DNA from 3 places in the Streptomyces sp. GMY02 genome. Region 1 is predicted to be linked to each of the others. Evidence: riboswitches for the same ligand, from Rfam matches in the RefSeq annotation. Region 1 holds a riboswitch; each other region holds the start of a gene.

Region 1 (9,530 bases):
TCCTCGCGGCCATGCTGGTGCACATGATGCGCGTCTTCTTCACGGGCGCGTTCCGCAAGCCGCGTGAGATCAACTGGCTGTTCGGCTTCCTGCTGTTCGTGCTGGGCATGTTCACCGGGTTCACCGGCTACTCGCTCCCGGACGACCTGCTCTCCGGTACCGGTGTGCGCTTCATGCAGGGCGCGATCCTGTCGGTGCCGGTGGTCGGGACGTATCTCTCGATGTTCCTGTTCGGCGGGGAGTTCCCCGGCGGCGACTTCGTGGCCCGGTTCTACTCGGTCCACATCCTGCTGCTGCCCGGCATCATGCTGGGGCTGGTCGTGGCCCATCTGATCCTGGTCTTCTACCACAAGCACACCCAGTTCGCGGGTCCCGGACGTACGAACACGAACGTCGTGGGCATGCCGCTGCTGCCGGTCTACATGGCCAAGGCCGGAGGCTTCTTCTTCCTGGTCTTCGGTCTGATCGCGATCGTCTCGGCCATCGCCACGATCAACCCGATCTGGGCGCTCGGTCCGTACCGGCCCGACCAGGTGTCCACCGGAGCCCAGCCCGACTGGTACATGGGCTTCTCCGAAGGTCTTATCCGTGTGATGCCGGGGTGGGAGATCAACTTCCTGGGGCACACGCTTGTCCTGGGTGTGTTCATCCCGCTGGTGATCTTCCCGCTGGTGCTGGTCGCGATCGCGGTCTACCCGTTCATCGAGGGCTGGGTCACCCGTGACCCCCGCGAGCACCACATCCTGGACCGGCCACGCAACGCACCGACCCGTACGGCCTTCGGTGTGGCCTGGCTGACCTGGTACTTCATCCTGCTCGTCGGTGGCGGTAACGACCTCTGGGCGACGCACTTCCATCTGTCGATCAACGCGATCACCTGGTTCGTCCGGGTCGCCTTCTTCGTCGGACCGGTCGTCGCCTTCGTCGTCACCAAGCGGATCTGTCTGGGTCTCCAGCGGCGCGACGCCGAGAAGGTGCTGCACGGACGCGAGTCCGGGATCATCAAGCGGCTGCCGCACGGTGAGTTCATCGAGGTGCACACCCCGCTGGACCAGGCCGATCTGCACCGGCTGACCGCGCACGACCAGCACAAGCCGGCCGAGCTCGGCCCGCCGGTCGACGAGAACGGTGTACGGCGCAAGGTCGGCCCTGCCGAGAAGCTCCGGGTGAAGCTCAGCAAGGGCTACTACGGCGAGGGCAGCCAGATCCCCAAGCCGACCGCCGAGGAGTACAACGAGATCGCGGCCGCGCACGGCCACGGGCACGAGGAGATCACCACGGGTCACGGCAACCACTGATCCGGCCGTAGCAGGTCGCCACCACCGAGGGCCCCGGCCCGGTTCCCCCACGAGGGAACCGGCCGGGGCCCTCGGCGTGTGCGCGCCGGCGGGGCGTACGGGGCGTGCCCGGACCCGTCCGTACTCCGGTCACTCGTGCCTGCGGCCGGGGCTCCGCCGATACGCTTACGGCGGGCCCCGTACGGCCCGTACCCATCCCCGGGCACCCACCAGGAGCGAGCATGAGCGCTGTGACCCCCGTCGGAGGCGACACCGTGGCGGACCGCACCTGGCCCGGCGTGCTGAACCCGCTGCTGCGCGGCGAGAACCTGAGCCTCCAGGACACGGCGTGGGCCATGGACCGCATCATGAGCGGCGAGGCGACCGACGCGCAGATCGCCGGGTTCGCGGTGGCGCTGCGGGCGAAGGGCGAGACGGTGGAGGAGGTCTCGGGCCTCGTACGCACCATGTACGCGCACGCCAACACCATCGAGGTGCCCGGCCGTACGGTCGACATCGTCGGTACGGGCGGGGATCTCGCCAAGACCGTCAACATCTCCACGATGGCGGCGATCGTGGTGGCGGGCACGGGTGCCAAGGTCGTCAAGCACGGCAATCGCGCGGCCTCGTCCGCGAGCGGGGCCTCGGACGTCCTGGAGAAGCTCGGCGTCAATCTGGAGCTGACCCCGCAGCGGGTCGTGGAGGTCGCCGAGGAAGCGGGGATCACCTTCTGCTTCGCGGTGAAGTTCCACCCGGCGCTGCGGTACGCGGCCAAGGCCCGCAAGGAACTCGGCGCCCAGACCACCTTCAATGTGCTGGGCCCGCTGACCAATCCGGCGCGGGTCGGGTCGCAGGCGGTGGGCGTCGCGGATCCGCGGATGGCGCCGATCGTGGCGGGGGTGCTCGCCGATCGTGGCAACTCGTCGCTGGTCTTCCGCGGTGACGACGGCTTGGACGAGCTGACCACCACGGCGACGTCCCGGGTGTGGGTGGTACGGGACGGCAAGGTCACCGAGGACTCCTTCGACCCGCGCGATGTGGGCCTGGACCTGGTGCCGATCGAGGCGCTGCGGGGCGCCGACGCCTCGTACAACGCGGATGTGGCGCGCCGGTTGCTGGCGGGCGAGACGGGCCCGGTGCGTGACGCGGTCCTGCTGAACGCGGCGGCGGCGCTGGTGGCGCTGGACCCGACGGACGACGGGCTGGCGGCGCAACTGGGGGCGGGAATGGCGAGGGCGGCGGAAGCGGTGGACTCGGGCGCGGCGCGGCGGACGCTGGAGCGGTGGGTGACGGCGAGCAACGCGGGCGCCTGAGCGGCGGGCGGCGGCCCGTTCGTCCCTCAATCGCCGGACGGGCTGCTGTGTTGTGTCCTCAATCGCCGGACGGGCTTGTTTTGCTGGGCGGTACCAGTTGCGCACCCGGGTGCGGGCAAATCCAGCCCGTCCGGCGATTGAGGACGGGGCCGCTTGCCCGGTGCTTTCCGGATCGCGGACGTCGGCGCGGTCGGCGTGGGCGTTGTGGCATACTCCTCGACCAGGTCATGAGTGACAGCGATTACGGCCCCGGCTCGCTGTCCGGCAACCCTCCGTCCGTGGCGGGGTGCCCCGGGTGAAGACCAGGCCGTGGGCAGCGAGGTCCGCGGCAAGCGCGGACCCTTTGGGGTCCTGGTCCCCAAGGGAGCCGTTTCGTGAGCCCGAACGCCGTCAGCACGACCGCCGCCGCCCCCCTTCCCGTGCTCGGGCGCGATGTCACCGTTCCCCTGGTCACCGGTGGCGAAGTCACCTACGCCGCGCTCGACTACGCGGCCAGCGCCCCCGCGCTCCAGCGGGTCTGGGACGATGTCGCCGCGTACGCCCCGTACTACGGCAGTGTCCACCGCGGCGCGGGGTATCTCTCACAGCTCTCCACCGACCTGTTCGAGAACAGCCGCCGCACCGTCGCGGAGTTCCTCGGCTGCCGCCCCGACGACCAGGTCGTCTTCACCCGCTCGACCACCGACTCGCTGAATCTGCTCGCGGCCGTACTCCCCGCCGGCTGCGAGGTGTTCGTCTTCGAGACCGAGCACCACGCCTCCCTGCTGCCCTGGCGGGACGCCCGCGCCGGGGACGCCAGGATCAGCTATCTCAACGCCCCCCGCACCCCCGGCGAGGCCGTCGCCACCCTGGACCGGGCGCTGGCGCGGCGGGACTCCGAGCGTCCGGCGCTGGTCTGTGTCACCGGCGCCTCCAATGTCACCGGTGAGCTGTGGCCCGTACGGGAACTGGCCGCCGCCGCGCACGCCCATGGCGCCCGGATCGTCCTCGACGCCGCACAGCTCGCCCCGCACCACCGTGTGGACATCGCCGCGCTGGACGTCGACTGGGTCGCCTTCTCGGGACACAAGCTGTACGCGCCGTTCGGCTCCGGGGTCCTCGCGGGCCGCGCCGACTGGCTGCGGGACTCCGAGCCGTATCTCGCGGGCGGCGGCGCCAGCCGTACGGTGGCGCGCAGGGCCGACGGCGGGGTCGACGTCGAGTGGCACACCACGGCCGCCCGGCACGAGGCCGGTTCGCCGAACGTGATCGGGGCGTACGCGATCGCCTCCGCCTGCAAGGCGCTCACGGAGGCGGGCTTCGACACCCTCGTCGCGCGTGAGCAGCGGCTCGTCGACCGGGTGCGCTCGGGTCTCGCCGAGGTGCCCGAGGTCAGGGTGCTCTCGCTGTTCGGGGACGACGCCCCGCGCGTGGGCGTCCTGTCGTTCGTGGTCGAGGGCTGGAACAGCTCGCACTTCGCCGCCGCGCTCTCCGCGGAGTACGGCATCGGCGTACGGGACGGGCTGTTCTGTGCCCACCCGCTGGTGCGGACCCTGCTGGGGACGGATCCGCAGGACCCGGGGGAGTGCGGCGCCCCGGAGGCGGAGCCGGGCGAGCGCTCGCTCAACGCGATCCGGGTCAGCTTCGGTGCCGGGACCCCGGACGAGCATGTGGACCGCTTCGTCCGTGCCGTACGGGAGCTGGTGAGCGACGGGGCGCGCTGGAACTACCGTACGGAGGACGGCCGTTGCGTCCCCGACCGGACCGGCGCGCCGACGGCGTGACCGTACGGGCGCACAAGCCGCACAAGCCCCAGCCGTTGGGCCGGAGCGCCGGACAGGGCTAGGCGTCGAGGCCGATCGCGAACGCCGCTTCCAGGTCGTGCTGCGAGTACGTACGGAACGCCACATGCGTGTCCGTGGCCTCGACGCCCTCGATCTTGCTGATCCGGCCGGGGATCACATCCGCCAGATCGTCGTGCCTGGCCACCCGCACCATGGCGATCAGGTCGTACGTACCGGTGACCGAGAAGACCTCGCTGACGCTGTCCAGCGCGGCGATGGCCTCCGCGATCTCGGGGATCCGGTCCACGCTGGTCTTGATGAGCACGATCGCGGTGATCACGGCTGACGTTCTCCCTCGGTGGCCGCGGTGTGGTCTCCCACTGTATCGGTACGCCAGTACCGCACCCAGGTGTAGAGGAAGCCCTCGCCGAAGCCCACCAGGTGTGTCAGATAGGCGACCCCCGGCCCGGAACCGGCACCCCGTGCCGCCAGCCACTGGAGCGCGAACCAGAAGATCAGCACGATCCAGGCGGGGAAGCGCAGCGGCAGGAAGAACAGGAACGGGAAGAGACTGGTGACCCGGGCCTTCGGGAAGAGGAAGAGGAAGGCGCCGAGCACCCCCGAGATCGCTCCCGAGGCGCCCACCAGGGTCTGGTCCGAGGCCGCGTTGGCAAGTGCGTACGCGAGCAGCGCGAGACAGCCGACGCCGACGTAGAAGAGCAGGAAGTGGATGCGGCCCATCCGCTCCTCGGCCATCGCGCCGAAGACGAACAGGAACAGCATGTTGCCGAGCAGATGCAGCCAGCTACCGTGCACGAAGAGCGCGGTCAGTGGACTGAGCAGGGCCCGTGGCGAGGCGCTGAGCAGTTCGACGGGGACGACACCCCACTGTTCGAAATAGGCGCTCTGGGCGGCGAGCCGCGCTTCTCCCGTTCCGTACACGGGATTGAAGCCCGAGGCCGGGCTGAACAGGAAAGCCAGACAGCAGAGCCCGATCAGTGTGTAGGTCACCACCGGTCCGCCGGCCGTCGTCCGCCACGTATTCACTGACAGAGCATGGCGTACCCGGACCGACCGGTACAGAGCGCCTCGCCGCTCCCTGGGGTGCCCCCGAGGCCGTAGGGTTGCAGGGAGTACATCCGCTGTTCGACGGCGCACCACGGACGACGGCGCGAGGGGCAGCGGGACCGGACGACCGCGACGAACGGAACGATGTGGAAGAGGGCGCACTGATGACGACGGTTCCCCGGCCGACGGCGGCCACCCGGTGGCGCTGCACCCTGTGCGGCAATCTCACGCGCTTCGACGTGACCCGGTCGTCCAGGGCCGTGGAGTACGTCCATCTGGACCTGGCGGGGGAACCGACGGTCGAGGAGCGCGAGGTGGTCAGTGAGACCATCGAGTCGGTGCGGTGCCGGTGGTGCAACGCGGTGGATCAGATCGAACTGGTGGACAGGCCGGGCGCCGGTTCCTGAGGGAGCCGCCCGAAAGGGTATGGGGTGACGGATGTGGAGCAGGGCGCAAGCGGTGCGGAGCCGGCCGGCGCGGCCGGCGGTGACGCCGCGGAGGCCCTCGACCGCCCGCTCCCGGACGGGGTACGGCGCAGGGTCATCGCGCTGGTGTCGGACGCCTTCGGCGGTCTGACCCTCACCGAACTCCCCACGCAGTTGCGGCAGTACGCGCGGTTCACCCCGAACCGGCGGGCGAGGTTCGCGGGCAACGCGATGGCGGCGGCCCTGGAGAGCGATCCGCTGTTCCGGCAGCGGATCGGCGAGCGCATCAGCCAGTCCCAGCCGGAGCTGGCCGGGGCGCTGGAGTCGGGATCGCCGCCCGCCGCCGCGGATCCCGTGGACGTCGCGGCGGCCGCGTATGTGCTCAGGCCCCCCGGATGGGTGAAGTTGGTGGCCGCGGCGGGCGAGGAGGCCCAGCGTGCGGACGCCGAGCGCGCCGACGAGGAGGCCCGGCGCGAGCTGGAGCGGCTGCGCGAGGAACTCGCCGTCGCGCGGGCGTCGACGAAGAGCGAGACCGAGCGGCTGCGTACGGAGCTGGAGGCGGTCCGCAAGGAAGCCGAGGCGCTCCATCGCAAACTGCGCAGCTCCCAGAGCGATGTGAAGCGGGGCGAGGCCGCGCTGCGCCGTATCCAGGCGGAGACCGAGACGGTCAGGGCCGAGGCCGCCGCGCAGGTGTCGGCCGCCGAGAGTGAGACCCGCCGGGTCAAGGCGCGGCTCGCCGAGGCGGAGGCGTCGGTCGAGTCGAGCCGCAGGGCCGCCCGTGAGGGGCGCTCGGCGGAGGACATGCGGCTGCGGCTGCTGCTGGACACCGTGCTGGAGTCGGCGCAGGGGCTGCGGCGCGAGCTGGCGCTGCCGCCCGCCACCGGGCGTCCCGCGGACGCGGTGGACGCGGTGGAGCCGGGCCGTATGTCGCCGAAGGACGTGGCGGCCCGAGCGCTGTCCGAGACCGATCCGGCGCTGCTCGATCAACTGCTGGCGCTGCCGCAGTCACATCTGATCGTGGACGGCTACAACGTCACCAAGACCGGCTATCCGACCATGCCGTTGGAGAAGCAGCGGCTGCGGCTGCTGGGCGGTCTTGCCATGCTCGCGGCACAGTCGGGCGCGGAGACGACCTGTGTCTTCGACGGCGCGGAGCTGGCGGCTCCGGTGCTGCTGGCGCCGCCGCGCGGGGTGCGGGTGCTGTTCTCCAAACCGGGGGTGACCGCGGACGAGTTGATCCGCCAGCTCGTCAGGGCGGAGCCGCCGGGACGGCCGGTGGTGGTGGTCTCCACCGACCGCGAGGTCGCCGACGGAGTGGCGCGGGCGGGGGCCAGGCCGGTCGCGTCCGCCTTGTTGCTGAAGCGGCTTTCGCGCGTCTAGTCAACGTGTGGGGCTTGTGCCCGAATTGGTCATATGTTCATGGGGCGCAGCGTCAAATGTCCATCACTGTCTGTGGACTGTCTGTAAATTATGCGCGTCGTGATGGAGATTTTCCTCGTGAGGATTTGAACTGATCACAAGAAGGTCACTATGGTCAGGCGTCGAACCTTCGCGCGGTTGATCACCCACCCGGGGTGGCAGCGAAGGAACCGCCGATTTCATGCAGTTCAGCCCAGTTGGCAGGGGTGTGGAACGTATGGAGCCGGGGCCTGTGTCCCCGAGGCCCGGTAGGCGGCTGAGGAAGAAGGAGCTCGCCTCCGTGGCGTCCCACCGTCGTCCCAAGCAGCCGAGCCGCGCCCGTGTGACCGTGCTCACCGCGACCGCTGCCGCCGCTGTCGCTCTGACCGCCCAGGCCGCCCAGGCCGCTCCGCAGCCGAGCAAGAGCGACGTCAAGGAGAAGGTCGACAAGCTCTACGAGGACGCGGAGAAGGCCACCGAGAAGTACAACGGGGCCAAGGAGGCGCAGGGCAAGCTCGAAAAGCAGGTCGACGCCCTCCAGGACAAGGTCGCCCGCGGCCAGGACGAGCTGAACGACCTGCGCGACGCCCTCGGTTCGATGGCCAGCGCCCAGTACCGCACCGGAGGCATCGACCCCTCCGTACAGCTCTTCCTCTCCTCCGACCCGGACAGCTACCTGGAGGGGGCGTCCACGCTCGACCAGGTCAGCGCCAAGCAGGCCGACTCGCTCCAGCAGATCCAGGAGAAGCAGCGGTCCCTCGCGCAGCAGCGCAAGGAGGCCCAGGCCAAGGTCCAGGACCTCGCCGAGACCCGCAAGGAGCTCGGCTCGAAGAAGGCCGAGGTCCAGGAGAAGCTCGCCGCCGCGCAGAAGCTCCTCAACACGCTCACCGAGCAGGAGCGCGCCTCGCTCGCCGCCGAGGAATCCCGCTCCAGCCGCGCCACCTCCCGCGCGGACCTGGGCAATTCGGTGCCCGCCTCGGGGTACGCCTCGGCCGCGTTCGCCGCCGCGCAGGGCAAGATCGGCACGCCGTACGTCTACGGCGCCTCCGGCCCCAGCTCCTTCGACTGCTCCGGGCTGACCTCCTGGGCGTACGCGCAGGCCGGGGTCGCCATACCCCGGACCTCCGAGGCCCAGGCCAACGCCGGTACGCGCCTCGGAATGAGTCAGCTCCAGCAGGGCGACCTCGTCATCTTCTACGGCGACCTGCACCACGTCGGCTTCTACGCCGGCAACGGCCAGGTGCTGCACGCGCCGAAGCCGGGTGCGAGCGTCCGGTACGAGTCGATCAACAACATGCCGTTCCAGTTCGGCGTCCGTATCTGAGCCGCCACCGCGTCCGACGCGCCACTGCCCTCGCCGGCGTCCGCGACGCCGCCCGTTCGGGCGAATTCCGGTGCGCTCCGCTGACACCACGCCCCGCCGATGACCTGTGGTCTACGGCGGGGCGCCGCTTTGTGTGCCCGGGGCGGTCGTTGGCCGCTCCGTAGCCGTACGGCTACTCTCTGCTCCCGCGGCTCCGGCCAGTGGTCCGCCCGCCGGGCGGCCGGGGGCCGCGTCAGTGCGTACAGCGGAAGGAAGTGCGGCTTCCTGTGGTGTCCCATCGCCGTCCCTCACAGTCCGGTCCCGGCTCCGCCTCGCGCGGCGGCGCGGCGGTGGCCCTGACCGCCGCCGTGGCCACGGCGGCCGTGGCGCTCGGAGCGGCCCCCGTGGGCGCCGACCCGGGGCAGACGCCCGAGGAGGTACGGGCCACGGTCGACCGGCTCTACGAACAGGCCGAGAAGGCGACCGAGCTGTACAACAGGGCGACCGAACGGGTGGACCGGCTGCGGGCGTTGGTGGACCGGGCCCGGGACAGCGCGGCGCGCGGCCAGGAACAGGTCAACCGGATGCGCGGGGCGCTCGGTTCGGTCGCCGGCGCGCAGTACCGCTCCGGCGGGCTCGATCCGGCGCTCGCCCTGCTGCTCTCCTCCGACCCCGACAGCTATCTCGACAAGGCTTCCTTACTGGAACGGGTCGGCGCCCGCCAGTCCGGTGCCCTGACCGAACTCAAGCGCGCCCAGCGGAGACTGGGACAGGTACGGACGGAAGCCGCCCACGATCTCGTCGAACTGGAGCGCAGTAGGGCCGTCGTCGCCCGGCACAAGCACACCGTCGAGGGCAAACTCGCGCAGGCGCGGCGGCTGTTGAACTCCCTGCCCGCCGCCGACCGGGAGTCCTACGCCCGCGCGTCCCGCTCCGGCCGCGACGGACTGCCCGTGCTCTCCGGCGCGGGAGCGGCCTCGGGG
Region 2 (9,530 bases), 5.0 Mb from region 1:
CCGCTACACCTCCCGGCCCGTGCCGACCGTGGAACTGTTCACCGACACCCTGGCCCTCGCCGACGAGCTGATCGACAGGCTCGGCTGGCGCCACTGGTATCCGGCGGGGTCGGTACGGGCGGCGGCGATCGCCCACGAGGCGGTGCACGAACGGCTCCACCACGGACCGGCGAAGACGGCCCTGAAGCGGTCGCTCGGCCATGTCGTGCTGCGCGCGGGACGCCACCGTCTGTACGGCCATGTCGCGGGCGCCGACGAGATTGCCGCCCACGCGTACGCCCGCACCGTGTGCGGCCTCGGCCGCAGCCCGCTCCTGCTGACGGCCGCCCTGGCCACCGCCGCCGACGCGGCGGAACCGCCGCACGGGTCCCCGCACCAGCTCCCGCGCGGATCCGCGCCCGGAAGAAAGAAGTAACGCCATGGGCGTCGTCATCCTTCTTGTCATGGCGGCCGGTGTCGCCGCGATGCTCACCCGCAGACTCCCCACCGCCTTCGCGCTCGTCATCCTGGCCGTCGGCATCGCCTTTCTCACGGGCGCCCCGCTGACCGGCGAGAACAGCGTCCTGGACACGGTCGTCCAGGAGGGCGCGCCGACCCTCGCCGCCACGATGATCGCGATCCTGCTGGGCTCCTGGCTCGGCAAGCTCCTGGACGAGACCGGTATCGCGGGCACGCTCGTCCGTAAGATCGTTGAATTCGGCGGCGACCGCCCCGTCGTGGTCGCCCTCGGTGTCCTCGCCGTCTCCACTCTTGTCGGTACGGTCACGGGCTCGGCGCCCGCCGCGATGCTCGCCGGCATCATCGGCATCCCCGCCATGATCGCCGTCGGGATCCCCAAGGTCACCGCGGCCGGCACCATCCTGATGGGCATCGCCGCCGGCATGCCCTTCGAACTGCCCATCTGGCAGTTCTTCTCCACCGCGCTGGAGCTGCCCGTCGACACCGTGCGCGGCTTCATGATGAAGCTGTTCCCGTTCGCGCTGGCCGCCGCCGTCCTCTTCGTCCTCGTCGAGACCCGGCGACGCGGCGTCGAGCACACATGGTCCCTCAAGTCCGCGTCCGCGAAGCCCGCTTCGCGCCGCAGCCAACTGGGCGACGCCCCCTGGTACGCGCTGCTCACCCCACTCGTACCGCTGATCCTCGCCCTCGGCCTCGACATCGCGATCCTGCCGTCCATGCTGGCCGGTGTCCTGTACGCGCTGGTCACCACCACCCGGCCGGGCGAGATGAACAAACGGCTGCTGCGCACCCTGTACGGCGGCTTCGAGACGGCGGCGGCACCGATCGTGCTGTTCATCGCGATCGGCGTCCTGCTCGCCGCGGTGAAGCTGCCCGGCGCGGTGGAGGCGCTGGAGCCGCTGATCAAGGCGGTCAGCCCGCAGAATCCGGTGCTGTTCGTCGTGGTTTTCACCGTGCTCGTGCCGCTCTGTCTCTACCGGGGGCCGCTGAACGTCTACGGCCTCGGCGCGGGCATCGCCGGTGTCCTCATCGCCGCCGGCATCTACCCGGCCGCCGCGGTGCTGGGCCTCGCCACCTCGTACAACCAGGTCTTCGGTGTGTCGGACCCGACGAGCACCCAGACCGTGTGGAGCGCGCAGTACGCCGGGGTCACACCGCAGCAGGTGATGCTGCGGACCCTGCCGTACGTCTGGGCCGTCGCCCTGGGCGGATTCTGCGTCACCGCCGCCACCTATCTGTGATCTCTCACTCCCGGGACGGAGCACGACATGACACAGCACGACAGCAACGCGCGGCAGCACCACACCGACGAGCCGCGGAACCCCGGCCGGCGTATGTTCCTGCGTGCCGCGGCCGCGACCGCTGCGGCGGCATCCGGCGTGATCGCCACCGGTACGGCGGCGGGCAGCGCCGCCGCGGCCCCCGCCCTGGCCCCGGAGGCGGCGCCGGCCGCGGCCGCGGCGCCCGGCGGATTCCCCGACTACCGTTACCTCAAGACGCTTCTGACGCCCTCCCAGCTCAGGTACAACCCCACCGGCGAGATCATCTTCCCGTGTGTCCGGGGCGTCTACGACAAGTTGCCGAACCCGCTGGGCCGCTACTACCTCTACTACGGACCGCACGACGCGCCGGGCGGAATCTGCCTGGCCTACGGCGACTCGCTGGAGGGTCCGTTCACGGAGTACACCGCCAACCCGATCGTCTCCAACAACTGGCAGCCGCACTACAAGGTCAGCCATGTCGCCTCGCCGCACGTCCTCTGGAACGAGGACGTCAAGGAGCTGTGGCTCTACTTCCACGGCGAGAACGGCACGACCCGCCTCGCCCGTTCCAAGGACGGCATCACCTTCACGTACGACAAGGTGGTGCTCACCACCGCGATGATGCCGACGGGCAGCAGCGAGACCTCGTACGCGCGCGTCTTCCGGCACGACCTGCCCTCGCGCGATGCCCGCTATGTGATGCTCTTCATGCTCAACAACCAGTCCAACCACCGTGACATCGCCTGGGGCTGGTCGAAGGACGGCCGTGACTGGACGTTCGACCAGCAGCCGCTGGTACGCCACTCCGACGTCGGCGCCAACAACATCGGCGGTCCGCACCTGCTCACCCGGAACGGCAGCACGTACGTCGTCTACAACACCAGCAAGGAGAACGGCGGCAATCTGCTGATCACCGAGGTCGGCAACGACTTCAGCCGCCGCGAGCACCTCGGTCTCTTCTACGACTCGGCCAACAGCGCACCGGACAACGGGCGCAGCGCGTCACCGTCGTTCGGGACCGACCGGGGCGTGCCGTACATGATCTACGAGGCGGGTGAAAGGCTCCAGGGCTCGATCGCGGTGGCACGCGGCTGACCCACTGCCCCCGTATCCGCGGCCCGCCCGGCTCGACGGGCGGGCCGCAGCCGCCGACGGGCGCAGCGAAGGGCGGGTACCGCCTTCTTGACGGCCCGCCGGAGCGCGCTCAAACTATTGGGCGACGGTCACGATTGTCAGCGCTCACCCGCGCGGGAGTTCCTGCTCGGGCGGGTCATCGGCCCCGGCCCGCTGGCAGGCAACCCTTCCACTGCGACGGGGTGCCCCGGGTGACGACCAGGTCCCGTCCGGTGGGCGGGGCAAGTGCGGTCTCGTTGTCTCGCGAGGCCCGATGGACGGGACGGGACCGGCGGAGATGGCCAGGACATCGCGGAAGAGCAGAAGCGCCTGCCGGGCTTTCCGGCCGGTGCCGCTGCCGCGTCCGCGCCTGCTGACCAGGCGCCGCCACATCGATCTGCTGCGGCTCCGCAACGGCTGCGCTCCGACGGACTGAGCCGAACCGCTCCGCAATCGCAGTCCCGGGTCCGGGCGTTGTGTGCCGTCGCGCGCCGCCGGACCCTCCTCCCGTACGGCCACCGGCGCCGCAGCAGCCACCGGGGCTCCACCGCAGCCATGGAGAGACCATGTCCGAGACCGTTGCCATGTCCGAGACCTTGAGCGCCGTGTCCGAGCCCCTTGCGCAGACGTCCTTCCCGGCATCGCTCCGCGATGCCCACCCCGGTACGGCCCCGCGTTTCCGCGACCGTATCGGTGCCGACCTGGGCGGCGGTTACTACCCGGTGGCGCACCGCTACCATCTGTATCTCTCGCTGGGCTGTCCGGGCTCGATGCGTATCTCGATCACCCTCGGCCTGCTCGGACTCAAGAAGTCGGTCCGCACCACGCTCCTGCCCTCGCCGCCCGGCGCCTGCGACGCGCTCGCGGCGCTCCGTACCGCGTACGAGACCACCCGGCACCGCTACGACGGTCCGCCGACCGTGCCCGCGCTGTGCGACCTGTGGAGCGGACGGGTCGTGAACAACCACACCCCCGACATCCTCGACGACCTCGCCCTCCGCTTCACCGACCAGGACAACGCCGATCTGCCCCGGCTGCGGCCCGCCGCCCTGGCCGCCGACATCGACGCCATCCGCCGGCTCCTCGGCGAGGGCCCGGCCCCGGACCCGGCGCTGGACTTCCTGGAGCGTCAACTCGCCTCGCACCCTTATGCGTTGGGTGAGACGCTCACGGCCGCGGATGTGGATCTGTGGGTGGCGCTCGTCCACCTGGACACCGACGCCCTGCGGCGCGTCGCCGCTGGTGACCGCCTCTGGTCGTACGTACGGCGGCTGGGCGCCCACCCGGCCTTCCACGGATATCCGTGCACGGAGGGAATCGCGGAACGTACGGAGGGGAAGCGGGAACACAGCGGTGAGGATCTGTGTTCTTCGGAGAAGGACAAGGATCGTGCCGGGGATCAGAGCCGCGTCACGGTGCCGGCGGACCAGGACTGCCGCCATCAGGCCATGGCTTGTTAGCGGCTCGTTGTCGCGAGCCCGGGACGGCGCGAGCCGAACGGGGATGGAGGTGACGGCAGTGCGGGGAGCCCCTCAGCGGCCCATGGTCACCATCGCCATGTACTCGCGGCGGCACATCGATCTCCAGCGCGTCGCCGCCGCACTGTGTCCGGCGTACGAGTCCGTCGCCGCGCGGCATTCGGCCGCTTAGGCATTTCGCGCGCCTGTCCTTACGCCCGGCCCTTCGCCCGGGCCCGCTCTTCTCGCTCTTCGCTGACTCTCCACTTTCGCCGACTCCCACCCCGACCGAGCACGGGCGCGGACGTCTTTCGGCATGCTCACAGGAAGCGGTGGCCCCATGCCCCGAGCACCACACGCACCCCTCCATCTGGCCGTCGCCCTCGACGGCGCCGGCTGGCATCCCGCCGCCTGGCGGGAGCCCGACGCCCGGCCCGGTGAACTGTTCACCGCGCGGTACTGGACCGGCCTGGTCACCGAGGCCGAGCGGGGCCTGCTGGACTTCGTGACCATCGACGACTCGCTGAGCCTCCAGACCTCCCGGTACGTCGAGCCGGACGAGCGCACCGACCAGGTACGGGGCAGGCTGGACGCCGTACTGATCGCCGCCCGGGTGGCGCCGCTGACCCGCGACATCGGGGTGATCCCGACCGCCGTGGTCACCCACACCGAGCCCTTCCATCTCTCGAAGGCGATCGCCACCCTCGACTATGTGAGTACCGGACGCGCCGGAATCCAGGTCCGGGTGTCCGGACGCGTCGACGAGGCCGCGCACTTCGGCCGCCGTACGGTGCCGGGCCTGCGGATCGAGGACCTGGCCACGACAGCGGGACAGCCGGCACGGTCAGGGGCCGAACGGCCCTGGGTGAAGGAGCTGTTCGACGAAGCCGCCGACTACGTCGAGGTGCTGCGCAGGCTCTGGGACAGTTGGGAGGACGACGCGGAGATCCGCGATGTCACCACCGGCCGCTTCATCGACCGCGACAAGCTGCACTACATCGACTTCGAGGGCGCGCACTTCAGCGTGAAGGGCCCCTCGATCACCCCGCGCCCGCCCCAGGGACAGCCGCTCGTCGCCGCGCTGGCGCACGCGACCGTCCCGTACGGACTGGTCGGCCGCTCGGCCGACATCGGATTCGTCACCCCGGTCGACGCCGATGACGCCCGGGCCGTTCTGGCCGAGATCCGCGCGGCACAGGCATCCGCCGGCCGCGCCGACGAGACCGTGCACGTCTTCGGCGATCTGGTGGTCTTCCTCGACGACGACCCCGGTGCCGCTGCGGACCGCAAGGCCCGTCTGGACGAACGTGCCGGCGCCGAGTTCAGCAGCGACGCCCGTGTCTTCACCGGGTCACCCGCCCAACTCGCTGATCTGCTGGAGGAGTTGTGGGATGCCGGACTGACCGGCTTCCGGCTGCGGCCCGCCGCCCTTCCGTACGACCTGGAGCAGATCACCCGCCACCTGGTGCCCGAACTCCGGCGCCGCGGTGCCTTCCGTACCGCGTACGAGGCGAGCACCCTGCGCGGGCTGCTCGGACTGTCCCGCCCCGCCAACCGCTACGCCGTCGCCTGAGCCGGAAGGACCGTACGAGAAATGAGCACGTCCGCCACACCGCCCAAGTCCTACACGCCGGCGAAGTCCGCCACGCCACAGAAGCAGATCCACCTCGCCGCGCATTTCCCCGGTGTCAACAACACCACCGTATGGAGCGACCCCGAGGCGGGCAGCCACGTCGAGTTCAGCTCGTTCGTACACTTCGCGCGGACCGCCGAGCGCGCCAAGTTCGACTTCCTCTTTCTCGCCGAGGGCCTGCGGCTGAGGGAACAGGGCGGCCGGATCTACGACTTGGACGTCGTCGGACGGCCCGACACCTTCACCGTTCTGACCGCGCTCGCCGCAGTCACCGAACGCCTCGGACTGACCGGCACGATCAACTCGACCTTCAACGAGCCCTACGAGGTGGCCCGCCAGTTCGCCAGCCTCGACCATCTGTCGGACGGCCGCGCCGCCTGGAACGTCGTCACCTCGTGGGACGCCTTCACCGGCGAGAACTTCCGCCGCGGCGGCTTCCTGCCGCAGAACGAGCGCTACTCGCGGGCAAAGGAATTCCTCGCCACCGCCATCGAGCTGTTCGACTCCTGGCAGGGCGACGAGATAGCCGCCGACAAGGAGTCCGGCACCTTCCTCCGGGACGCGCGGGCGGGAGCCTTCGTACACAAGGGCCCGCACTTCGACATCGCCGGACAGTTCAATGTCCCGCGCAGCCCGCAGGGACGCCCGGTCATCTTCCAGGCCGGCGACTCCGACGAGGGCCGCGAGTTCGCGGCGGCCGGAGCGGACGCGATCTTCAGCCGCTACAGCACCCTCAAGGAAGGGCAGGCGTTCTACACGGACGTCAAGAGCCGCCTCGCCCGGTACGGCCGCACCCACGACCAGTTGCTGATCCTGCCCGCCGCGACCTTCGTGCTCGGCGACACGGACGCCGAGGCGCGGGAGCTGGCCCGTGAAGTGCGCCGCCAGCAGGTCAGCGGGGCCACCGCGATCAAGCACCTCGAATTCGTCTGGAACCGCGATCTGTCCGCTTACGACCCGGAGGGCCCGCTCCCCGACATCGACCCGGACCTGGGCGAGCACACCATCGCCCGCGGCCGCGCCCAGGTGCGGATGTACCGCGACCCGCTGGCCACCGCCCGGGAGTGGCGGGAGCTCGCGGCCGCCAACAAGTGGTCGATCCGGGATCTGGTCATCGAGACCGGCAACCGTCAGTCCTTCGTCGGCTCCCCGGCCACGGTCGCCGAGACCATCAACTCCTTCGTGCAGACGGACGCGGCCGACGGGTTCATCCTCGTACCGCACATCACCCCCGGCGGCCTGGACGTCTTCGCCGACACCGTGGTCCCGCTGCTCCAGGAGCGCGGCGTGTTCCGCACGGAGTACGAGGGCACCACCCTGCGGGACCATCTCGGCCTCGCCCACCCCGACGCCCATCCCGAGACCGGCGACCCGGCCGGGCGGGTGGCGTCGTGAAGTTCCTGTCCATGACCTTGCTCGTGCACGCCACCAACAAGGAGTCGACATGACGATCCAGCACACCGACCCAGGCACCAGCTCAGCCACCGGCCCAGGCACCGACCCGGGTACCGACCGCACGGAGTTCATCCGGCACTGGGAGGAGTGGCACGCCCAGCATGAACAGAATCTGGCGGATCCGCACGGCTTCCTCGCCGTCACCAGCCTGCGATGGCTCGACGGCGAGCCGACCCGGTTCCCCGACGCGCCCGGAGCGTGGTCCAGCGCCGACGACGGTGTGACGGTCCAACTGGACGAGAACGAGGAACTGACCGTCCAGGACGCCGTGGTGCGCGGCCGGTACCACTTCGGGGTCATCGAGGAGCGGGCAAGCCTCCTGGCCACAGCGGGTGACGCCGTGATCGAGGTGGCCAAGCGCGGCGGCCACGACATCCTGCGCCCGCGCCACCCCGACAACAAACTGCTGGTCGACTACACCCACACCCCGGCCTACGCCCCCGACCCCCGCTGGGCACTGACCGGCCGCTATCTCCCGTTCGACGCTCCCCGCGCCGTGACCGTGGGAGCCGCGGTCGAGGGGCTCCAGCACGTCTACGACGCCCCCGGGCAGGTCGAGTTCGCGCTGGAGGGGCATACGTACCGGCTCACCGCTTTCAACGGCACGCAGCCCGACAGCCTCCTGGTCCTGTTCACCGACGCAACCTCCGGTGTCACGACCTACGCGGCCAACCGCTGCGTCTCCATTTCCCCGCCCGACGGTCAGGGCACGGTGGTCATCGACTTCAACCGCGCCACCAACCTGCCCTGCGCCTTCACCGACCTGGCGACCTGCCCGCTGCCGCCGACCGAGAACAGGCTGCCGGTCGCCGTCGAGGCCGGCGAGAAGATCCCGTACGAACGCGGCGGCAGCCCGCAGGAGTGATGTGCGGGGCACCACCGGTCCTGGCCAGGGCCGAGTCATGGCCCTGGCCAGGTCGTCGTCGAGCGCCCGTGAATTGCCCGGCGGCCCAGCGCCCGGCGGCTGCGGCCCGGTGGCTCAGAGGCGTTTCGCGCTGCGGAACGCGGTGGCGTAATAACCGTCGCCGTCCAGGCGGGAGGCGCCGCCCTCGTTGCCCATCGTCGGACCGTTCACCTCCTCCCTGCTCGATATGAAGATCTGGTGGCCGTCCGTGTCCGTGCCCAGGTACATACCAATGTGGTCCAGGCGGGACTTCGTCCACGCGTCGAGTTTGAAGAAGACCAGGTCGCCGGGCTGGAGCACACCGATCGTCTCGGGGCGCTCGTAGTGCGGCGCGCGGCCCGACAGGCGGATGACGTTCACGCCCACCGTGGAGCGCGCCATCCCGTTGGCCGTGCGCGGCAGTCCCCCGTCGGCACCGTCGGCCGCCGCCAGCGGATAGCGGCCGCGGTAGCCGAACACCGTGCGGATGAAGCCCGAGCAGTCGATCGAGCGGTAGCGCGCGGCTTCCGGTTGCTTGGTGGTGCCGTCGCCGAAGGTGTACGGGATGCCGAGGTAGTCGTAGAAGTCGGACTCCTCCAGGCGGAGCCCCTCGCTCTCGCCCTTGCCACTGTCCGGGTTGAGCGGCCCGTAGTCGGCGTCGCCCGCGTACGGCAAGCCCTCCGCGTCCCTCCTGACCTGCGCGCCTTCGACGTACTGGAAGGCGATCGCCAAGAGGTCGTCCTGTTCGCTGCCGTAGTACTCCTTGAACCAGTTCTTGAACCACTGCTCCTTCTCGGCGCCCTTCGTCCACGCCTCCGGCATCAGCCGCACCCAGTTCTCGGTGACCACCCGGGACGAGGTGCTGGCCGGCTCGTCGAACGTACGGCTGGGACCGGTGAGGGTGGCCGTACGCGCGCCGTCGGTGAAGGTGGCGAGGATGTCACCGTCGCCGATCCGGAGCACCGAGCGGTCCGGATTCCTGAGCCGCTCCCACTTCTCCGAGGCAATGGCCCTGGCTGAACCCAGCCTCAGATGGGGGATGTTGGTGATGACCTGGACTTCGGGCGCCTTGGCCTGCTCGTCCTTGCGGAGATTGACGGTGAGATACGCGCTGCCGGCCAGCAGCGCGACGACGGTCACACCGTGCAGGACAGGGCGGCCGCGCCTGGACTTGGCACTCATGAGAACGGGACTCCTGTGGGGGGTGGGTGAGTCGGACGGACGGCGTACGGTCGGTCAGGTTCTTTCGGCGAGGGTCTGGGGTGTGC
Region 3 (9,530 bases), 1.5 Mb from region 1:
CGTCGAACCGGGCCGCATGGTCCTCGAACTGCGCCCGCCCGGCATGGACAAGGGCGTGGCGCTGCTGGAGTACGTCCGTGAGACGGGCGCCGGAACCGTCCTCTACGCGGGCGACGACCTGGGCGATCTCCCCGCCTACGCGGCCGTCGAGAAACTCCGCTCCGACGGCCACCCCGGCCTGCTGATCTGCAGCGGCTCGGAGGTCCCCGAACTGTCCGCGCGGGCCGACCTCCGCCTCCCCGGCCCCGCCTCCCTGGCCGACTACCTCGCCTCCCTCGCCCGGGCCATGGACTGACCCGGCCTCGCCCGGCCCCCCTCAGGGGGTCAGGCGCGGAGGGCCGTGAGCTGGTCCAGGAACCATTGCTGCGGGGGGAGGGCCGTGGCCGCCGCGGAGAGGCGTTTGGCGCGTTCCGCGCGGTCTTCGGGGGAGAGCGTCAGGGCCTGGTGGAGCGCTTTCGCCGTGGCGGAGATGTCGTACGGGTTCACCGTCAGCGCGTCCTCGCCCATCTCCTCGTACGCCCCCGCCTCCCGCGACAGCACCAGCGCGCAGCCGCGCTCCGAGACGACGGGGATCTCCTTCGCGACCAGGTTCATGCCGTCCCGGATCGGGTTGACCAGGGCCACGTCCGCGAGCCGGTAGGCGGCCAGGGAGCGGGCGAAGTCGTCGCGGACGTGGAGGACGACCGGGGACCAGCCGGCCGTGCCGAACTCGTCGTTGATCGCCTCGGCCACCCGCTGGACCTCGGCGGTGTAGTCGCGGTAGACCGCCAGATCCTGCCGGGAGGGGTAGGCGAAGGCGACATGGACGACGCGTTCGCGCCATTCGGGGTGGTCGACGAGGAGCTGCCGGTAGGCGAGCAGACCGCGGACGATGTTCTTGGACAGTTCCGTACGGTCCACCCGGACGATCGTCCTCCGCGGTTCGCCGGAGTCCGGGCCCGGGCCTCCCGTACGGCCGATCTGCTCGCGCAGGGTCGCGATCCGCTCCTCCACGTCCGGGCGGTGCGCGCGCTCGCGCAGGAAGTCGCCGTCCGCGCCCAGGCCGTGCACACCGGTCCTGGTGTTGCCCGTCCCGCCCAGCAGTTCCGTACAGCACGCACGGAAGGCGTCCGCCCACCGGTGCGTCAGGAACGCCGCGCGGTCCGCCCCGAGGATGCCGCGCAGCAACTGGCGGGCGATGTCGTCGGGCAGCAGCCGGAAGTAGTCGACCGGCGCCCACGGGGTGTGCGAGAAGTGCCCGATGCGCAGGTCGGGGCGGAGCGCGCGCAGCATCCCGGGCACCAGCGCCAGGTGGTAGTCCTGCACCAGGACCGCCGCGCCCTCCGCCGCCTCGTCCGCCAGCGCCTCCGCGAAGGCGCGGTTGTACGTCTCGTACGACGCCCACTGCGCGCGGAACTCGGGGCCGAAGGACGGCTCCAGCGGTGTCTGGTAGAGCAGATGGTGCAGGAACCAGAGCGTGGAGTTCGCGACGCCGTTGTACGCGTCGGCGTACACCTCGGGCGCGATCCCCAGCATCCGGACCCGCTGGCCGCCGGTGTCGGCCGGGTCGAGCCGTCCGTCCGTACGCCGCACCGCCTCGCGGTCGCCGTCGCCGAGCGCCGCGCACACCCACACCGCGCCGTCGTCGGACCCGATGGCCGAGAGGCCGGACACCAGACCGCCGCCGCCGCGCTTCGGCGCCAGCGAGCCGTCGTCGCGCAGGGTGTACGAGACGGGGCCGCGGTTGGACGCGACAAGGATCTGGGCCGGCTGGACCTTGGGCCGGGAGGACGGCTCGGTAACCATGTGCCGAACCTAGCCCGTCCCGTAAACGCTCAAACGTACGGACGGTGTGGTGTGCGCCCCGTCGGAGCTCAGCGGCGGCCACGGGTCGCCGCCAGCGCCACCACGCCCGCGCCCGTCAGCGCCAGTGCCACCCCGCCCAGCAGCCACAACCGCTCCGCCACGCCTCCGGTGTCCGCGAGATGGCCCTCCAGCGGCTCGTGCACCGCGCCTTCCACGGCCTCCCGCACCGGGCCGTAGACCCGTGCGCCGTCCGCCGGCGGCTGGTCCGCGGCCAGCGCCTGCCCGGGTGCCAGCGCCACCAGCGTTCCGGCCAGCACCCCGATTGCCCGCCTGATAATCACATCTTTTGCCCTCATAAGGGTGCAATGTAAGCAACGGATGTGATGATGCGTGGTTACGCCGCGCGTCCGGCCGTGTACTCCGCGATCTCCCGCATCGGCGGCCGCTCCTCCGTGTCGACGGAGTAGGTGCGCGGTACGAACCCGTTCTCGCCCCGGTCGAACTGCGTCAGCTCCGGACGGACCAAATGCGCGCGGGACAGGCGCAGTTGGGCCGTACGGTAGATCGCCGCGGCCATTCGCCCCAGCGCCCGGTCGTCCTGGTGCCGGTGCAGCCGCACCCCCACGTCGACCTGGCCGAGCGCGTCCAGGCCCACCGTGTGCAGGGCGTCGACCAGCAGCCCCAGCTCCACGCCGTACCCGACCGGGAACGGCAGCCGCTCCAGCAGCGAGCGCCGCGCCGCGTACTCCCCGCCCAGCGGCTGGACGAACCCCGCCAGGCGCGGCCAGTGCAGATTGAGCAACGGGCGCGCCACCAGCTCGGTCACCCGCCCGCCCTGCCCGGCCGCCGCCCCGCCGCGGCGGTCCGGGTCGCCCCGGCCGCTCGTGTCGCCCTGGCCGCCGGTGAGAGCGCTCTCGGTCAGGAGAGCGCTCTCAGTCAGCGGACGGTCGTACATCGCCTTCACGAACTGCACATCCGCGTCCGTCAGCAGCGGTCCCACCGTCCCGGACACGAACTCGGCCGAGAACCGCCGCAGATCCGCGTCCACGAAGCACACCACATCGCCGCTCGTCACCAGGAGCGACCGCCACAGCACCTCGCCCTTGCCGGGCAGTGCGGGCAGCCGCGGCAGGATCGAGTCCCGGTGCACCACCCGCGCCCCGGCCGCCGCCGCGGTCTCGGCCGTACGGTCCGTGGAACCGGAGTCGATCACCACCAGCTCGTCGACCAGCGGCGCACGCTCCATCAGCTCACGCCGTATCACCGACACGATCCCGCCGACCGTCGCCTCTTCGTCGAGCGCCGGCAGCACCACGCTCACCGTGGTCCCGCGCGCGGCCTTCGCCAGCAGGAGCCGGTCGAGCGTACGGTCGGCCGCCGACCAGGAGCGCCTGGTCAGCCAGCGTTCCACCTCTTCCAGCACGGTCGGTACTCTCCCTGACGTGTCGTGCGTGTCGTGCGATGCTCGCCCATGCGTCTCACGCGTGCCCGTTCACGCGTGCCTGTCCATGCCACGCGTGGTGACGTGATCCATCTCGCGGTGCGGACCACTATCTCAACCGTCCGCTCCTTCGGTTACAGTCTTGAACAACACGAGTGGCCACCGCATGCCGGGGTCGTTTCGTGAAAAAACGCGCCGGACCAGGGGTCCGCGCCATAGCGCTCATCCAGAGGGACTGAGGGAACGGCCCGTTGAAGTCCCGGCAACCCTCCCGCCGACCGCGAGGTCACGGTGGGGAAGGTGCCAATTCCGTCTTGCGGCGAAACGCGTCGTAAGGAAGATGAGGAGAAAGGGCCTCGCCATCATGGCTGTGCAGACCGTCCGCCACGCCGACGCCTCCGTTGATCTCGGACCCGCCGCCGCGCTCTCGTGCCGCGAGTGCGGAGAGCGCTTCCAGCTCGGACCCATCTTCGCCTGTGCGAGCTGTTTCGGGCCGCTCGAAGTCGCGTACGACCTGCCGAGCGGCACCCCCGAAGAGCTCAAGAAGCGCATCGCCGAAGGCCCCGACAACATCTGGCGGTACGCGCCGCTGCTGCCCGTCCCCGCCGATGTGGCGACCAAGCCGAACATCAACCCCGGCTTCACCAAGCTGGTCAAGGCCGACAATCTCGCCCGCGAACTCGGCGTTACCGGCGGCCTGTACGTCAAGGACGACTCCGGCAATCCGACACACTCCTTCAAGGACCGCGTCGTCGCCATCGCCGTCGAGGCCGCCCGCGCCTTCGGCTTCACCACGCTCTCCTGCTCGTCCACCGGCAATCTGGCCGGCGCGGTCGGCGCCGCCGCGGCCCGCGCCGGCTTCCGCTCCTGCGTGTTCATCCCGCACGACCTGGAGCAGGGCAAGGTCGTCATGGCGGCGGTGTACGGCGGTGAACTCGTCGGTATCGAGGGCACGTACGACGATGTGAACCGGTTCTGCTCGGAGCTGATCGGCGACCCGCTGGGCGAGGGCTGGGGCTTCGTCAACGTCAACCTCCGCCCGTACTACGGCGAGGGCTCCAAGACCCTCGCGTACGAGATCTGCGAGCAGCTCGGCTGGCGGATCCCCGACCAGATCGTCGTCCCGGTCGCCTCGGGCTCGCAGCTCACGAAGATCGACAAGGGTCTCCAGGAGCTGATCAAGCTGGGGCTGGTGGAGGACAGGCCGTACAAGATCTTCGGCGCCCAGGCCGAGGGCTGCTCGCCGGTGTCCACCGCGTTCAAGGCCGGGCACGATGTCGTACGGCCGCAGAAGCCGGACACGATCGCCAAGTCGCTGGCGATCGGCAACCCGGCGGACGGACCGTACGTCCTGGACATCGCCCGGCGTACGGGCGGGGCGGTCGAGGACGTCGACGACGAGCTGATCGTCGAGGCGATCAAGCTGCTGGCCCGCACCGAGGGAATCTTCGCGGAGACCGCCGGTGGGGTGACGGTCGGTGTGACGAAGAAGCTGATCGACTCCGGTCTGCTCGACCCGGCGCTGACGACCGTCGTCCTCAACACGGGTGACGGACTGAAGACCCTGGACGCCGTGGCGGCGACGACGGGGCCGACCGCGACGATCCGCCCGAGCCTGGACGCGTTCCGCGAAGCCGGCCTGGCCCGCTGAAACCCGACGACGTTACCGGCGTTACGGAAAGCCGGAAGACGGAAGGCAGAACACCACTATGAGCGTCAATGTCCGCATCCCGACCATTCTCCGTACGTACACCGGCGGCCAGGCCGAGGTCCCGGCCGAGGGGGCGACCCTCTCCGAGGTCATCCAGTCCCTGGAGGCCAACCACCCCGGCATCGCCGCGCGTGTCCTGGACGACCAGGGCAAGCTGCGCCGCTTTGTGAACGTGTACGTGAACGACGACGATGTCCGTTTCGAGCAGGGCCTGGAGACCGTCACCCCGGCGGGCGCGGGCGTCTCGATCATCCCGGCGGTCGCCGGGGGCTGAGCTCCGCCGCCCGGCCGGCGCGGCACGTTCCGACTCGTTCCGACGACTCTCCGACGGCTCTCTGGCGGCTCCCCGAAAGCTCCACCGATGGCTCCCTCCGCGAAGCAAGCGGAGGGAGCCATTCTCTATGGTTGAACGCGATAGAGTATGGGAACGCCCCTCCGCCGGCCCTGCCGCGCGTGTATCAGAACGCGACAACATGGGGGCAAAGTCCTGGTGTTGTTTGCGCTATAGGTGCGCTTTGCCCGGCCCGACTTGCCCGGGAACGCAGCGAATTCGTCGCTATGCGTGTTCAGCCATGCCCAGAATTCTCGTCCGATTGACCTGTTGCAGAGGGCAGTTGGGCAGATACATTCAGCCGCGGTCGACGCGTTCCGGCGCGAAGTGTGGCCCCCTGGAAGGGCCAGTAATAGGGGAGTTAGGCATGGCTCAGGGCACCGTCAAGTGGTTCAACGCGGAGAAGGGGTACGGCTTCATCGCGGTCGACGGTGGTGCGGATGTTTTCGTCCACTACAGCGCGATCCAGATGGACGGTTACCGCACCCTTGAAGAAGGTCAGCGAGTGGAGTTCGAGATCTCGCAGGGCCAGAAGGGTCCGCAGGCGGACATGGTCAAGCTCGCCGTCTGATCCCGGCGCGATCGGCCACCGACGCACTCAGCTCACGCGCGAGGGGCCCGTATCCCAGAGATGGGGATACGGGCCCCTCGTGCGTGTGCGCCCCCGTGCGTGTGCGCCCACCCGGTAAGAACCGGGGGCTCCGGCCTTCCGGCGGGGCCGCTCCGGCGCGGGTGCCTCGAAGGGGTCGTGGGAGCCGGGGGAGCTTGCACTCTCGGGGGTCGAGTGCTAATCATTGGCGTTAGCACTCTGCAAGTGAGAGTGACAACTTGAGGACCGGGTCTGTGAGGCCCGAAGAGCCGGTGGGGCAATGAACCGCACGGCTCTCAGGCCGTCCGTCGCGGGCGCCGGCGCGGTCCGCTCCACCCGCCCCCTGGGCCCTGCGGCCCGGGGAGACCCCTGTCCGGGAGGACCACTTCACATGGCCAAGATCATCGCGTTCAACGAGGAGGCACGGCGCGGTCTCGAGCGCGGGATGAACCAGCTCGCCGACGCCGTCAAGGTCACCCTTGGCCCCAAGGGCCGTAACGTCGTCCTCGAGAAGAAGTGGGGCGCCCCCACGATCACCAACGATGGTGTGTCCATCGCCAAGGAGATCGAGCTCGAGGACCCGTACGAGAAGATCGGCGCCGAGCTGGTCAAGGAAGTCGCCAAGAAGACGGACGACGTCGCCGGCGACGGTACGACCACCGCGACCGTGCTCGCCCAGGCGCTCGTCCGCGAGGGCCTGCGCAATGTGGCCGCCGGTGCCAACCCGATGGCCCTCAAGCGTGGCATCGAGAAGGCCGTCGAGGCCGTCTCGGGCGCTCTGCTGGAGCAGGCCAAGGACGTGGAGACCAAGGAGCAGATCGCTTCGACCGCCTCCATCTCCGCCGCCGACACCCAGATCGGCGAGCTGATCGCCGAGGCCATGGACAAGGTCGGCAAGGAAGGCGTCATCACCGTCGAGGAGTCCCAGACCTTCGGTCTGGAGCTTGAGCTGACGGAGGGTATGCGCTTCGACAAGGGCTACATCTCGGCCTACTTCGCCACCGACATGGAGCGTATGGAGGCGTCCCTGGACGACCCGTACCTCCTGATCGTCAACTCCAAGATCGGCAATGTGAAGGACCTCCTTCCGCTGCTGGAGAAGGTCATGCAGTCGGGCAAGCCGCTGCTGATCATCGCGGAGGACGTCGAGGGCGAGGCGCTGTCGACCCTGGTCGTCAACAAGATCCGTGGCACCTTCAAGTCGGTTGCCGTCAAGGCCCCGGGCTTCGGCGACCGCCGCAAGGCCATGCTCAACGACATCGCCATCCTCACCGGCGGCACGGTCATCTCCGAGGAGGTCGGCCTGAAGCTGGAGAACGCCGGCCTGGACCTGCTGGGCCGCGCCCGCAAGGTCGTCATCACCAAGGACGAGACCACCATCGTCGACGGTGCCGGTGACAGCGACCAGGTCGCCGGCCGGGTCAACCAGATCCGCGCCGAGATCGACAACAGCGACTCGGACTACGACCGCGAGAAGCTCCAGGAGCGCCTCGCGAAGCTGGCCGGCGGCGTGGCCGTCATCAAGGCCGGTGCCGCGACCGAGGTCGAGCTGAAGGAGCGCAAGCACCGCATCGAGGACGCGGTGCGCAACGCCAAGGCCGCTGTCGAGGAGGGCATCGTCGCCGGCGGTGGCGTGGCTCTGCTCCAGGCCGCTTCGGTCTTCGAGAAGCTGGAGCTGGAGGGCGACGAGGCGACCGGTGCCAACGCCGTCAAGCTGGCGCTGGAGGCCCCGCTCAAGCAGATCGCCGTCAACGGCGGCCTTGAGGGCGGCGTCGTCGTGGAGAAGGTCCGGAACCTGACGGTCGGCCACGGTCTGAACGCCGCGACCGGCGAGTACGTCGACATGATCGCCGAGGGCATCATCGACCCGGCGAAGGTGACGCGTTCCGCGCTGCAGAACGCGGCGTCCATCGCGGCGCTGTTCCTGACCACCGAGGCCGTCATCGCCGACAAGCCGGAGAAGGCCGCGGCCGCGGCTCCGGGCGGCATGCCGGGCGGTGACATGGACTTCTGAGCCTCCTCGGCTCGGATCCGTCCCGCGTCGGTAGATCCGTACGCTTCTGTACTGAGGGCGGCACCCCTGTGTGGGGGTGCCGCCCTCGGGCGTTTTCGGGGGCTCTCGCCGCGCGGCGAGGGTCACTTTCCGGGGCTGGGGAAGGCCGTTGAGGTGAGGTCCTCGGAGAGGGTCCACAACTGGCGGGCCAGGGACGGGTCCTGGGCGGTGGGGGTGCGGCCGGCCCGGGCGGGGTGGCCGCGGAGTTCGCCCCGGCCGTCGGGGCCTATGTAGGCGGCGCCTTCGAGGTTCTGGGTGGCGGCGAAGAGGGCCGGGAGGGCGCCGGCCGCGGCGTTCTGCATGGCCAGGCGGCCGACGATCGTGGCGACCAGGGTCATGAACGGGCCCAGGTGGCGGTTCAGGCCGGTGGTCGCCGCGCCCGGGTGGGCGGCGACGGCGAGCAGCGGGGAGCCGGCCTTCGTCAGTCGGCGCTGTAGTTCGAGGGTGAAGAGCAGATTGGCGAGCTTCGACTGTCCGTAGGCGGCGGAGGCGCGGTAGGGGCGGCGCCGCCAGTTCGGGTCGTCCAGGTCGAGCGTGGCGTTCTTGTGGGCGTTCGACGCGATGGTGACCACGCGGTCGGTGATCCGGGGGAGCAGCAGGTTGGTCAGTGCGAAGTGGCCGAGGTGGTTGGTGCCGAAGTGGGTCTCGAAGCCGTCGGCGGTACGGCCGGGCGGGACGTTGGCCACGCCCGCGTTGTTGATCAGGACGTCGACCGGGCGGTCCCAGGAGGCGGCGAAGCCGCGGACGGAGGCGAGGTCGGCGAGGTCCAGGGCGCGGATTTCGACGGTGCCGGCCGTGCGGCCGTGCCGCGGGGCGGCGCTGGTGGCGGAGCCGGTGGTCGCGCCGATGGCCGTGTCGGTGGCCGGGCCGGTGGTGGTCATGCTCGCGGCTGCCTCGCGGGTGCGCTCGGCATTCCGTACGGCCATGACGACATGGGCCCCCGCGGACACGAGTGCCCGGGCCGTCTCCAGGCCGATACCGCTGCCCGCGCCGGTGATGATCACGGTACGGCCGGTCTGGGGCGGCAGGTCGGCGAGGGTCCAGGGGGCGGCGGGCCGGAGGGTGGGGTGTGAGCTGGTCATGGCTGCAAAGTAGTCACTGGATACATTGTAGTCAATGGGAACATCTGGATAGGGTGGCCGAGTGACCGCACCCCGGCCCTACCACCACGGCGACCTCCGCACCGCGCTGCTGCGGCAGGCGGAACGTACCCTCGCCGAACACGGCGCCGACGGCCTCTCCCTGCGGGAACTCGCCCGCGAGGTCGGCGTCAGCCATGCCGCGCCGCGCCGGCACTTCCCCGACAAGCGGGCATTGCTCGACGCCCTCGCAGAGGTGGGGTACGAGCGCCTCGGCCGCAGGCTCGACACGGCGCTGAACGACGCCGAGGGCGCTTTCGCCGAGCGGTTGGTGCTCTTCGCGCGGGTGTATGTGGAGTTCGCGGTCGAGCATCGGGAACTGCTCCTGCTGATGCACGGCTCGAAGGAGGGTTCGCGCGGCGACCGGTTGCGGGAGGCCAACGACAGGGCGTTCGCCGCGCCCGTACGGCTGCTCGCGGAGGCGCGGGCGCGGGGGGACATCGACCCCGACACGTCGGGGCGGGCCGATATGACGGTGCTG

What was found. Region 1 has a riboswitch for S-adenosylmethionine ahead of KQY30_RS26755 (aminotransferase class V-fold PLP-dependent enzyme). Riboswitches for the same ligand answer to the same signal wherever they lie in the genome.
Region 2: another riboswitch for S-adenosylmethionine. It lies ahead of KQY30_RS05240 (glutathione S-transferase C-terminal domain-containing protein); the one in region 1 lies ahead of KQY30_RS26755 (aminotransferase class V-fold PLP-dependent enzyme).
Region 3: another riboswitch for S-adenosylmethionine. It lies ahead of thrC (threonine synthase); the one in region 1 lies ahead of KQY30_RS26755 (aminotransferase class V-fold PLP-dependent enzyme).

What each region holds. Positions count from the first base shown of each region.
Region 1 is NZ_CP077658.1:6,271,784-6,281,313, forward strand. It holds gene KQY30_RS26745 (ubiquinol-cytochrome c reductase cytochrome b subunit) at 1-1,298, shown strand, start outside; gene trpD (anthranilate phosphoribosyltransferase) at 1,520-2,590, shown strand; SAM riboswitch class IV at 2,814-2,931, shown strand; gene KQY30_RS26755 (aminotransferase class V-fold PLP-dependent enzyme) at 2,965-4,353, shown strand; gene KQY30_RS26760 (Lrp/AsnC family transcriptional regulator) at 4,412-4,693, opposite strand; gene KQY30_RS26765 (rhomboid family intramembrane serine protease) at 4,690-5,400, opposite strand; gene KQY30_RS26770 (hypothetical protein) at 5,586-5,828, shown strand; gene KQY30_RS26775 (NYN domain-containing protein) at 5,862-7,226, shown strand; gene KQY30_RS26780 (C40 family peptidase) at 7,546-8,568, shown strand; gene KQY30_RS26785 (C40 family peptidase) at 8,835-9,530, shown strand, end outside.
Region 2 is NZ_CP077658.1:1,261,829-1,271,358, reverse strand. It holds gene KQY30_RS05255 (hypothetical protein) at 1-415, shown strand, start outside; gene KQY30_RS05250 (TRAP transporter large permease subunit) at 420-1,700, shown strand; gene KQY30_RS05245 (hypothetical protein) at 1,728-2,816, shown strand; SAM riboswitch class IV at 2,943-3,089, shown strand; gene KQY30_RS05240 (glutathione S-transferase C-terminal domain-containing protein) at 3,401-4,294, shown strand; gene KQY30_RS37085 (putative leader peptide) at 4,353-4,484, shown strand; gene KQY30_RS05235 (LLM class flavin-dependent oxidoreductase) at 4,632-5,864, shown strand; gene KQY30_RS05230 (NtaA/DmoA family FMN-dependent monooxygenase) at 5,886-7,319, shown strand; gene KQY30_RS05225 (DUF1684 domain-containing protein) at 7,369-8,244, shown strand; gene KQY30_RS05220 (C40 family peptidase) at 8,359-9,444, opposite strand; gene KQY30_RS05215 (cache and HAMP domain-containing protein) at 9,499-9,530, opposite strand, start outside.
Region 3 is NZ_CP077658.1:4,809,745-4,819,274, forward strand. It holds gene otsB (trehalose-phosphatase) at 1-295, shown strand, start outside; gene KQY30_RS20390 (trehalose-6-phosphate synthase) at 325-1,740, opposite strand; gene KQY30_RS20395 (hypothetical protein) at 1,854-2,141, opposite strand; gene KQY30_RS20400 (glucosyl-3-phosphoglycerate synthase) at 2,180-3,208, opposite strand; SAM riboswitch class I at 3,446-3,573, shown strand; gene thrC (threonine synthase) at 3,591-4,877, shown strand; gene KQY30_RS20410 (ubiquitin-like small modifier protein 1) at 4,936-5,211, shown strand; gene KQY30_RS20415 (cold-shock protein) at 5,636-5,839, shown strand; gene groL (chaperonin GroEL) at 6,249-7,871, shown strand; gene KQY30_RS20425 (SDR family NAD(P)-dependent oxidoreductase) at 7,994-8,992, opposite strand; gene KQY30_RS20430 (TetR/AcrR family transcriptional regulator) at 9,054-9,530, shown strand, end outside.